3 regions of the Mesorhizobium sp. M0514 genome follow, and region 2 is predicted to be linked to each of the others. Evidence: predicted binding sites of a transcription regulator. Region 2 holds the regulator's gene; each other region holds the start of a gene.
The links. Region 2 encodes LexA, which represses DNA repair genes until DNA is damaged. Its sites were predicted from a motif close to TGTTCNNNNTGTGTTCNG; they were not measured.

Region 1: the regulator LexA is predicted to act here: its motif matches at 1,817-1,834, upstream of parE (DNA topoisomerase IV subunit B).
Region 3: the regulator LexA is predicted to act here: its motif matches at 1,300-1,317, upstream of NKI61_RS06815 (ImuA family protein).

Annotation. Positions count from the first base shown of each region.
Region 1 is NZ_JAMYQZ010000007.1:23,085-26,346, forward strand. Features, by position in the region: gene parE (DNA topoisomerase IV subunit B) at 1-1,746, opposite strand, end outside; gene cpaB (Flp pilus assembly protein CpaB) at 2,004-2,909, shown strand; gene NKI61_RS04995 (type II and III secretion system protein family protein) at 2,943-3,262, shown strand, end outside.
Region 2 is NZ_JAMYQZ010000047.1:28,793-32,054, forward strand. Features, by position in the region: gene NKI61_RS19565 (GntR family transcriptional regulator) at 1-509, shown strand, start outside; gene lexA (transcriptional repressor LexA) at 715-1,497, shown strand; partial or broken gene NKI61_RS19575 (ComEC/Rec2 family competence protein) at 1,491-3,262, opposite strand, start outside.
Region 3 is NZ_JAMYQZ010000010.1:42,803-46,064, reverse strand. Features, by position in the region: gene NKI61_RS06820 (DUF6504 family protein) at 1-298, opposite strand, end outside; gene NKI61_RS06815 (ImuA family protein) at 240-1,277, opposite strand; gene NKI61_RS06810 (metallopeptidase family protein) at 1,507-1,929, shown strand; gene NKI61_RS06805 (DUF1737 domain-containing protein) at 2,093-2,299, opposite strand; gene NKI61_RS06800 (HpcH/HpaI aldolase/citrate lyase family protein) at 2,339-3,220, opposite strand.

The DNA of each region.
Region 1 (3,262 bases), on a different contig from region 2:
GATCGAATAGAGCGGCGGCACCGCCAGATAGAGATGGCCGCCATTCACCAGGTTCGGCATTTCCTGGTAGAAGAAGGTGATCAGCAGCGAGGCTATGTGAGCGCCGTCGACGTCGGCGTCGGTCATGATGATCACGCGGTCGTAGCGCAAATCCTCGTCGCGGTATTTCGAGCGCGTGCCGCAGCCGAGCGCCTGAATCAGGTCCGAAATCTGCTGGTTGGCGGCTAGCTTGTCGTTGCCGGCGCTGGCGACGTTGAGGATTTTTCCGCGCAGCGGCAGCACCGCCTGGCTGGCGCGGTCGCGCGCCTGCTTGGCCGAGCCGCCGGCCGAGTCGCCTTCGACGATGAACAGTTCGGCGCCCGCGGCGGCATTCTGCGTGCAGTCGGCGAGCTTGCCGGGAAGGCGCAGCTTGCGCACCGCGCTCTTGCGCGACACTTCCTTTTCCTGGCGCCGGCGCACCCGCTCGTCGGCGCGCGCAATTACCCATTCCAGCAGCTTGGAGGCTTCCTGCGGATTGTCGGCCAGCCAGTGGTCGAAGGGATCGCGGATGGCGGTCTCGACAATGCGAATGGCTTCGATCGTTGCCAGCCTGTCCTTGGTCTGGCCGACGAATTCCGGCTCGCGAATAAACACCGACAGCATGCCTGCCGCCGAGATCATCACGTCTTCGGAGGTGACGATCGAGGCGCGCTTGTTGCCGACCAGGTCGGCATAGGCCCGAAGCCCGCGCGTCAGCACATTGCGAAAGCCGGCCTCATGCGTGCCGCCTTCGCCGGTCGGGATGGTGTTGCAGTAGGAGTTGACGAAGCCGTCACCGCCGAACCAGGTCACCGCCCATTCCAGCGAACCGTGGCCGCCCTGCTTCTCGCTCTTGCCGGCGAAGATTTCGCGGGTCACCTGGAAATCATCGCCGAGCGATGCCTTGAGATAGTCCTTCAAGCCGCCGGGGAAATGGAACTCCGCCTTGGCCGGCGTCTGGTCCTTTTCCTTGATCAGCGATGGGTGGCAGCTCCAGCGGATCTCGACGCCGCCGAACAGATAGGCTTTCGAGCGGGTCATGCGATAGAGCCGCGCCGGCTCGAAGGCGGCGCCCTTGCCGAAAATCTGCTCGTCGGGATGGAAGCGGATTTTGGTGCCGCGCCGGTTGTGCACTTCGCCGAGCTGCTCCAGCCCGCTCACCGGAACGCCGCGCGAGAACCTTTGGCGGTAAAGCTGGCGACCGCGCGCGACTTCGACTTCAAGATGGTCCGACAGCGCATTGACGACCGAGACGCCGACACCGTGCAGACCGCCGGAGGTCTCATAGACCTTGCTATCGAACTTGCCGCCCGAATGCAGCGTCGTCATAATGACTTCGAGCGCCGGCTTCTTGAATTTCGGATGCGGATCGACCGGAATGCCGCGGCCATTGTCGGTGACGGTCAGAAACCCGTCGGCCGACAGCTCGACATCGATGAAAGTGGCATGGCCGGCGACCGCCTCGTCCATCGAATTATCGATGACCTCGGCAAACAGATGGTGCATCGCCTTGTCGTCGGTGCCGCCAATATACATGCCGGGACGGCGCCGCACCGGCTCCAGCCCCTCCAGCACCTCGATGTCGGCGGCGCTATAGCCCTCGCTGCCGTCCTTGGTCGCGGCAGGACGCTTCGTGGCCTGCACCAGCGGGTCGGCCGGGCGCGAAGGTGTCCGAGCCGGTTGCGGCTGCTTTTCCAGATTGCCGAAAAGATCGTTGTTGTCGTCCATGCCTGCCATAGAATCCGGTGCCGCGAATCACCCGTCGATACTGCCACGCTTTTCGGCGCCAAGCGACGGAAGTTCCTGTTACGTTCGGGGATTAACCCCTTCTTATCCTAAAACCTTTCGATAACCAAGCCGGCGGAAATAGGTCCGTGCGGAGCCGCTGGGATTCCTGAATCTTTAACAAAGCGGCCTAGCGTCGCCCCAACAAAACAAAAGACCACGAGAGTCAGGGGTTGGTTGTGAGGGGCAAGGCCATAACGATGATTGGCATCGCTGCCGTCTTCGGCGCGATTTCAATCTTTGCCGCGGATTTCTGGGTGAAAAGCCAGGCCAAGGCCGATGCCGAAGAGAAAACGGCGTCGATCCCGGCGTCCGCCGTCCCCAAGGTCGTCTTCAAGACCATCGTGGTGGCCAACGCGCCGCTGCGTTACGGCATGGAGCTTGACCGGGCGCAGCTCAGCGAAATCCCATGGTCCGAGGATTCGGTGCCGCAGGGCGCGTTCACCACAGTCAATGCATTGCTCGCCGAAGGCAGCCGCGTGGTATTGTCGCCGATCGAGATCAACGAGCCGGTGCTGATCAGCAAGTTGTCGGGGCCGAACGGCCGCGCGACGCTGTCCAACATGATGACGCCCGGCATGCGGGCGGTGACAATCCGCACCGACGAGATCGCCGGCGTCGGCGGCTTCGTCATGCCGGGCGACCGGGTCGACGTGGTGCTGACACGCGATGCGGGCGAAATCCAGGAAGTGGCCAAGAACGCGCAGGGCGCTGCCGGATCGACCGTTACCTCCGAGATCGTCGTCTCCGACGCCAAGGTGCTGACCGTCGGACAGGGCGCCGACGAGCGCCAGACCACGCCGCAGATCGCCAATTCCGTGACCATCGAGGTGACGACCGAAGGCGCGCAGAAAGTGGCGCTTGCCCGCACCGTCGGCACCTTGTCGCTGTCGCTCCGCTCGGCCGCCGACGGTGGTGCCGCCAAGGACGGCGTCACCACCATCTCGTCCTTCGGCGGATCGGTCGCCTCCGGCGTCCAGGCCGCTGCCGGCGCGCTGTTCACTGCCGCGACCAAGGAGCCTGAGAAGCCGAAATTCAAGACGATCATCGTGACGCGCGGCACGCAGGTCGAAGAATACCAGGTTCCTGCGCGGGACCAGCAATAACTGCCGGTGGGGACCGGGCGAGGGACGGGACAGATGTCGGGACTTCATGCATTTCAGACGACGAAAGGGCTGCGCACAATGCGGGCGCTTGCGGTGGGGGCTTGCCTCGCCGCGGCCGCAATGCTCGGCCTCAGTGCGCCAGCCAAGGCCGACAACGATATCGTCCATGTCTCGTCGACAACGAATGCGTCGATCAAGGTAGCCAAGGGCAAGCCGAAGACGGTCATGACCAATGCCGCCTTCTACCAGATCGTCATCGGCGATCCGGAGATCGCCAACGTCAATCCGCTGACCGACAAATCCTTCTATGTGCTGGGCAACAATCTCGGCACCACCGGCATCGCACTGTTCGA
Region 2 (3,262 bases):
GGCTGGTGGTCGAACTGCCCCTGCTGGTGGAATCGATCGAGAAGGGCGACCGTGAGTGGGAAGACGCGGTCGTTGCCGCCCACTATCGTCTCTCACGGTGCGGGTCTGTTCTCGACGATCCATCGGATGATGCGGTCGACGCGTGGTCCGAAAAACACGATGCCTTCCATGCGGCGCTGCTCAGTGCCGCGACATCCAGCTGGCTGCTGCGCTTCAATGCGACGATTTCCGACCAATTGCATCGCCATCACCGCTTTCTGGGTCTGGCCCCGACGCTGCGCGCCGCCGCCGGCCGCACGGATGGACACCGGAAGGCCGTGGCGGCCCTGCGCGACGCCGTGGCGATCGAACACCATACCGCCCTGATGGAAGCGGCCCTCGATCGCGACGTCAAACGTGCGAAAACTCTGATGACCGCTCACATCGGCTACACGCTGCAGGTCTATGCCCAGAGTGAACCCGGCGCGGATGCTGCGCAGCCCCGTCCGAAAAGGAAGCGGCGATCGTAGCCGACGACGCAGGGCACTTTGTCTTCGTTTCACCCCGTTGCTGGCAACTGGGCGCAGGCGGCGCTCGCAGCGCCGAACGTTACGCTGAACAAAACGTCAACACATTCATTAAACTTTAAAAGGTTGCGGAACACAACTGGAACAGATAGTGTTTGTTCTGGGTTTGTTTTTTCTGATTCTGGTTTCAGAACCCTTGGGGGCCGCGATGCTAACGCGCAAACAACATGAGCTTCTGATGTTCATCCATGAACGCCTGAAGGAGAGCGGAATCCCGCCGTCCTTCGACGAGATGAAGGAAGCGCTCGACCTCGCCTCCAAGTCCGGCATCCACCGCCTGATCACGGCGCTTGAGGAGCGCGGTTTCATTCGCCGGCTGCCGAACCGGGCGCGCGCGCTGGAAGTGCTGCGGCTGCCCGACTCGATCGCACCAGGTCTCAATGCGGCGAGGAAGTTTTCGCCGAGCGTCATTCAGGGCAGTCTTGGTCAAACCGGGCAAGGGCACGGCGGCCAAGGACAAGGCGCGATGGGCCAAGGCGGTCTCGGCCGCCAGATCAAGCCGGGCTCGCCGTCGCGTTCGATGTCGGCCGGCAATGACGATGCCGTTTCCGCGATTTCAATCCCGGTTATGGGACGCATCGCCGCCGGCGTGCCGATCGACGCCATCCAGCATCAGACCCATTCGATCTCGGTGCCGCCCGACATGATCATGGGCGGCGAACACTACGCGCTCGAGGTCAAGGGCGATTCTATGATCGAGGCCGGCATTTTCGATGGCGACACGGTCATCATCCGCAATGCCAACACAGCCAGCCCCGGCGAGATCGTGGTGGCGTTGGTCGACGATGAGGAAGCGACCCTGAAACGCTTCCGCCGCAAGGGCGCCTCGATCGCCCTGGAAGCCGCCAACCCGGCCTACGAGACCCGCATTTTTGGCCCCGACAGGGTCAAGGTGCAAGGCAAGCTGGTCGGGCTGATCCGGCGCTACTGAGCCGGCTTGGGTTTGTACTTTTCACGCTGGTTGTAAGGCGGCAGGCCGCGCGCTTCGCGGGAGAAGCGGCGTTGCTCGTGCCAGGGCCGATACGGCTTGTCGACGGCGAAGCGGATGGTTGGCGCTGCCGCTGCCGATTGCGGATCGAAGAAGACAGCGGCGCTGCCGTCGCGGGCCAGCTGCTTCTTCGTCACGACCAGGACCAGCGGGTCGCGGCACGGATTGTAGGCGGTGGCGTCATCGATGACGATCAGGCTCGCGAAGGCACAGGCCGGCCGCGCCGTCTTGCGGTCTTTGGCAAGGGCTACAATGGCTCCGGAAGGGTGTCGGGCGATACAGAGATCGCCCATGCAATAGAAGGGCGACCCGGGCGGCAGATCGAGCGGATCGAGATCGAACCGCGTATCTGTTGCCTCGAAAATCTCGGGCGGGATAATGGTTTCGGCCCGCAGCGCCCGTTTCCAATTGTCCGTGGTGAATTCGTTGGAGCGTTTGCGGTTGAGGGCGAGTTCGCCGCCACCTATCGGCATGGCCACCAGATGTGCGTCCTCGGATATGAGCACGTCGGGCGTAAGCACCTGCGGCACCGTCAACAGGCCGGCCAGCGCGAAAGGCACGGCCGCCAGCCTGAGCCAGGTGGTGGCCATGGTGGCGATGACGAGGGCGACCGCCACCAACAGCACCGAGCGGATGGAGATCAGCCCGACGGCGTCGACCGGCGAGCGCTCGGAAATCCAGGCCGATATAGCGATCATCGCCATCAGACCCTTGCCCATCACATAGAGGAGCGGCCCGTCGGCGCCGAACGGCATCGCCAGTGCGCTGAGCACGGCAAAGGGCATGACGATCAACGATACAATCGGCATCACGGCTAGATTGGCGATCAGGCTGAGCGGCGACACACGCTGAAAATGCCAGATGGCGAACAGCAAGGTTGCACTGCCGGCGATGATCGAGGTCATGGCGAGGCCGCCCATGGCCAGCGCGAATTTTCGCGACAGGAAGCCGACGAAGGAGCGCTTTGCCGGTGGCGTTCTCACCTTGTCGGCGCGGTAATCGGCCCAGCCGGCATAGGCGCCGACAAGGGCGGCAGTGGCGGCAAACGACATCTGGAAGCTGGGACCGACGACTTCATGCGGCGACACCAGGATAACGGCGATGGCCGAGATCGCCAGATTGCGCATGGTGAGCGCGGCACGATCGAAGAGTACCGCGACCAGCATGACCGCCAGCATGATGAAGCTGCGCTCGGCGGCGACCACGACGCCTGAAATGACGAGATAGGCGGCGATCGAGACAAGCGCTGCCGCGGCCGCATATTTCTTGACCGGCCGGCGCGAGGAGAAATCGGGAAACAGCGCAAAGGCGCCACGCAGCAACGCCATGATGGTGCCGGCAACCAGCGCCATGTGCAGGCCGGAGATGGAGATGATGTGGTAGATGCCGGTGCGCCGCATCGCTTCGTTGACCTCGTCCGGGATGCCGGCGCGCACCCCGACAATCAACGCCGCGGCAATCTCGCCTTCGGCGCCGCCGATCTTGCCCCTGATATGGTCGGCAATGTTTTCGCGCGCGTTCTCGATTGCCGAGGAGAGCCGCGCGGCCAGCGGCGGCGGTCCCTGCGTAGCAATGGTTTTCGGATTGCCGAGAAAGAAGCCGCTGCCGCCGATACCGGTGAAATAGCTGTCGAAGGAGAAATCGTAGCTCTCCGGCCGCACCGGACCGGTCGGCGGCAACAGCCTGGCATAGCCGGTGATCAGGGAGC
Region 3 (3,262 bases), on a different contig from region 2:
GCGCAAGGATGTCGTCCAGCATGGCGCGCTCGCCGCCGAACAGGTGGGTACAGCCGGTGACGTCGAGATAAAGCCCGTCGACGCCGTCAAGCGCCACCAGCGGCGTATAGCGGTCGCACCAGTCGGCGAGGCCTTCGAGCAGCCGGCGGTCGGCCTCCGGATCGGCCTCGACAATGTCGATCGAGGGATGCATGGCACGGGCGTCGGCAATGCCCATGCCAGGCTTCAGATGCAGCGCCTCAGCCCGCTCGTCGAGGGCCGATATGCGCTGGGCGTTGCGGTCGCGATGGCTGATCACGAGCGGGAAATGATCCGAAGGCCGGGAACGCCACGACCGTCCCAGGCGCTGGCGCAGGATCCGTTCGGCCGCCAGATGCGGGAACCACAGCGACAGAATTCTCTGGCCGTTTTTCGCGGGGCTTTCTTTCTTCGAATGCGTGTTCATCGGGGTTCCACTCCAGTGTGAATTGTCCAGGCAGAGCGGTGCGGCTCTTGCCGATGCTGACGGTGAAGGCAGGGTGGCCGATCGACCCGGCAAGCGGCCCGGCGATCGTCCGGCGCGATGTCGCTGGTGCAGCCGACACGATGAGGCGCACCGGGGCGGCGGTCGGCTCGGCTTCGCCGGCCTGGCGCAGCAGGAATACCGGCCGGCCGGCGTTTTGGGCGCGCGCGTGCAGCCGGCGCGTCGCGGTGAGGTCGAGCCGCTGCGGGCTGCCACGGATTTCGAGGATGATTGCGGCGAGCGCCGTCATCTTGGCGGCCTCCTCGGCTACCCACAGCGCATCGGTGAGTTTCGGCGCCTCGGAAAACAGCAACTGCTCCGGTGCGATACCGAACATGCCCTGCAATCCCCTGGCATAGGGAAAGCCGGCCTCGCGAAAAATCTCCGACGTGCCGATCCACAGCACGGGCAAGGGCTGGCCCTTGAGGATCAGGCTGACAAGCGACAGCACAAAGCCTGCGACGGCCCCGGCATTGCGGGTCTCAAGGCCATGGATTTCGCTCAAGGCAGCTTTCGGAAGGCCGCCGCTGAGGGCCGCATCGAGGCGTTCGATGCCGGTGGCCAGGAAAGCATCCGGCAAAGCTGCGGCAAGCCCGCGCCGGATGATGGTAACATCGGAATCGGGTTCAGGCGCGGCGTGGAGACAGCCCTCAGCACGCGCACGAGGTCGCTCGCCGGCCGGCACGGCCAGGCGCTCGGGCAGCGTTCCCTCGATCTTCGCGATCTGGCGGCGCAGGGCAAAAACAGTCTCCCGCGCCACGGCTGATGTCGCCATGACGGTCAATTTCTCTCATAATTGTTCCTGTTATGTTCCTATAGATTCCAGAGGGTGCCGAAAGAGTCAAGCGGAGTCAGAAGGAATTTATTCCTTGATCAAAGGTGGCGAGGCCAACCTTGGACTTTGGTCGCAGCCATTCGGCGCAAAGAAACAGTCATCGGCCAGGTACCCGTCCATTTGCCGAGTCCGGAGGGAAAGCCTATATGCCGGGATCAAAGGACAAAGCATGGCCCGCATCTACAAGACCCGCACCTGGCACGATGAACTCTCGCCCTCGATCGAGGAGATGGAGTTTCTGGCGCTGGAGGCGTACGCGCATCTGCCCGACGATTTCCGCAAGCTGACCGGCGAGATCGTCATCATGATCGCCGAATTCCCGACCGACGAGATCATGGACGATCTGTCGCTGGAGACGCCGTTCGACCTGCTCGGCCTGTTCGAGGGCCGCGGCATCGCCGAGCGCTGGAACCCGCAGACCGGCGAAGGCCCGAACCGCATCACCCTCTACCGCCGCGCCATCCTCGACTACTGGGCCGAGAACGAAGAGACGCTGGGCGACATCGTCACCCACGTGCTGATCCACGAGATCGGCCACCATTTCGGCCTGTCGGATGATGATATGGAGAAAATCGAAGAGGCGGCGGAGTGAGGCTGCGCCGATATTCAGGTGAAGCCGGCCTGCGAACGGCAGCTTCCTGCGCTTCCGGTGCTCGCGTACTTTAAGTACGCTCCGCTCCGGTTCTCGGAAACCACTGTTCTCGGCTCGGCGTGACCTGAATCTCGACACAGCCTGCGTCCGTGCCTGGCAAAGCCTACCAGTCGCTCAGCTTGGTATCCGGCCCGTATTCCTGGCCGTCGATATCCTTCACCACCGCCTGGCCGCAGCGCATCGATTTGGTCTTCTTGTCGTAGGCGTAGGTCGGCGAGCCGTACAGGTGCCAGCCCTTGTTCAGCGCCGCGGTCACCTTGTGGCAGAAGGTTGAATCGTCGGGGGCGGACAAAAAGCGGTAAAGTCTCATGGGTCAGATCCTGTCGTGAGTTCGTCTTTTCGGGGCGGATCATGCGCCGATGGCGGCGGCCTTCGCCAGCAATTTCTCGGCCTGCGCCAGATGCAGCCGCTCGACCATCCTGCCGTTCAGAGCAATCACGCCCTTGCCGGCATTTTCTGGCAAGGCGAAGGCATCCTTCACCGCGCGCGCCTCGGCGAGAGCTTCGGGCGCGGGCGCAAAGGCGCGGTTGGTGGTTTCGATCTGGGCGGGGTGGATCAGCGTCTTGCCATCGAACCCCATGGCAGCGGCTTCCGTGCATTCGCGCGCAAACGCGTCGAGGTCGCGAAAATCGTTGGAGACGCCGTCGAGCATGTCGATGCTGCCGGCCCGCGCCGCCAGCACCATCTGCATCAGCCAGGGCACAAGATAGCGGCGGTCGGGCGTCGCCAGAATGCCGGTTTCCTTGACCAGATCGTTCGTTCCGGCAACGAAACAAACTAGGCGCGAGGCCGGGTCGCGGCCGAGTTCGGCAATGGCGCCGATGTTGAGAATGGCCTTGGGCGTCTCGATCATCGCCCAGAGCTTGACGCTGTCGGGGGCAAAATTATCGTCGAGCACGTCGCCGACTTCGAGGATGTCACGAGGCGTGGCGACCTTGGACAACAGGATGCCGTCGGGAACGAATTTCGCCGCGGCCAGCAGGTCATCGTTGCCCCATTCGCTGGACAGCGCGTTGACGCGCACGATCATTTCGCAGCGGCGTTTCGGTCGGCTGGCGAAAATGCCGGCCAATCTGTCCCGCGCGGCGATCTTGTCTGAGGGCGCGACGGCGTCTTCGAGGTCGATGATCACGGCATCGCAGGCAAGCGTTGCGATCTTGGCCAGCGCCTTGTCGTTGGAGGCGGGGACGTAAAGCACTGAGCGGCGCGGGCGGTAAGGTTCGCTTGTCATGGCCGATCTATGCCGCGTGGGGGCGGGTGAGGCAAGAGTGCG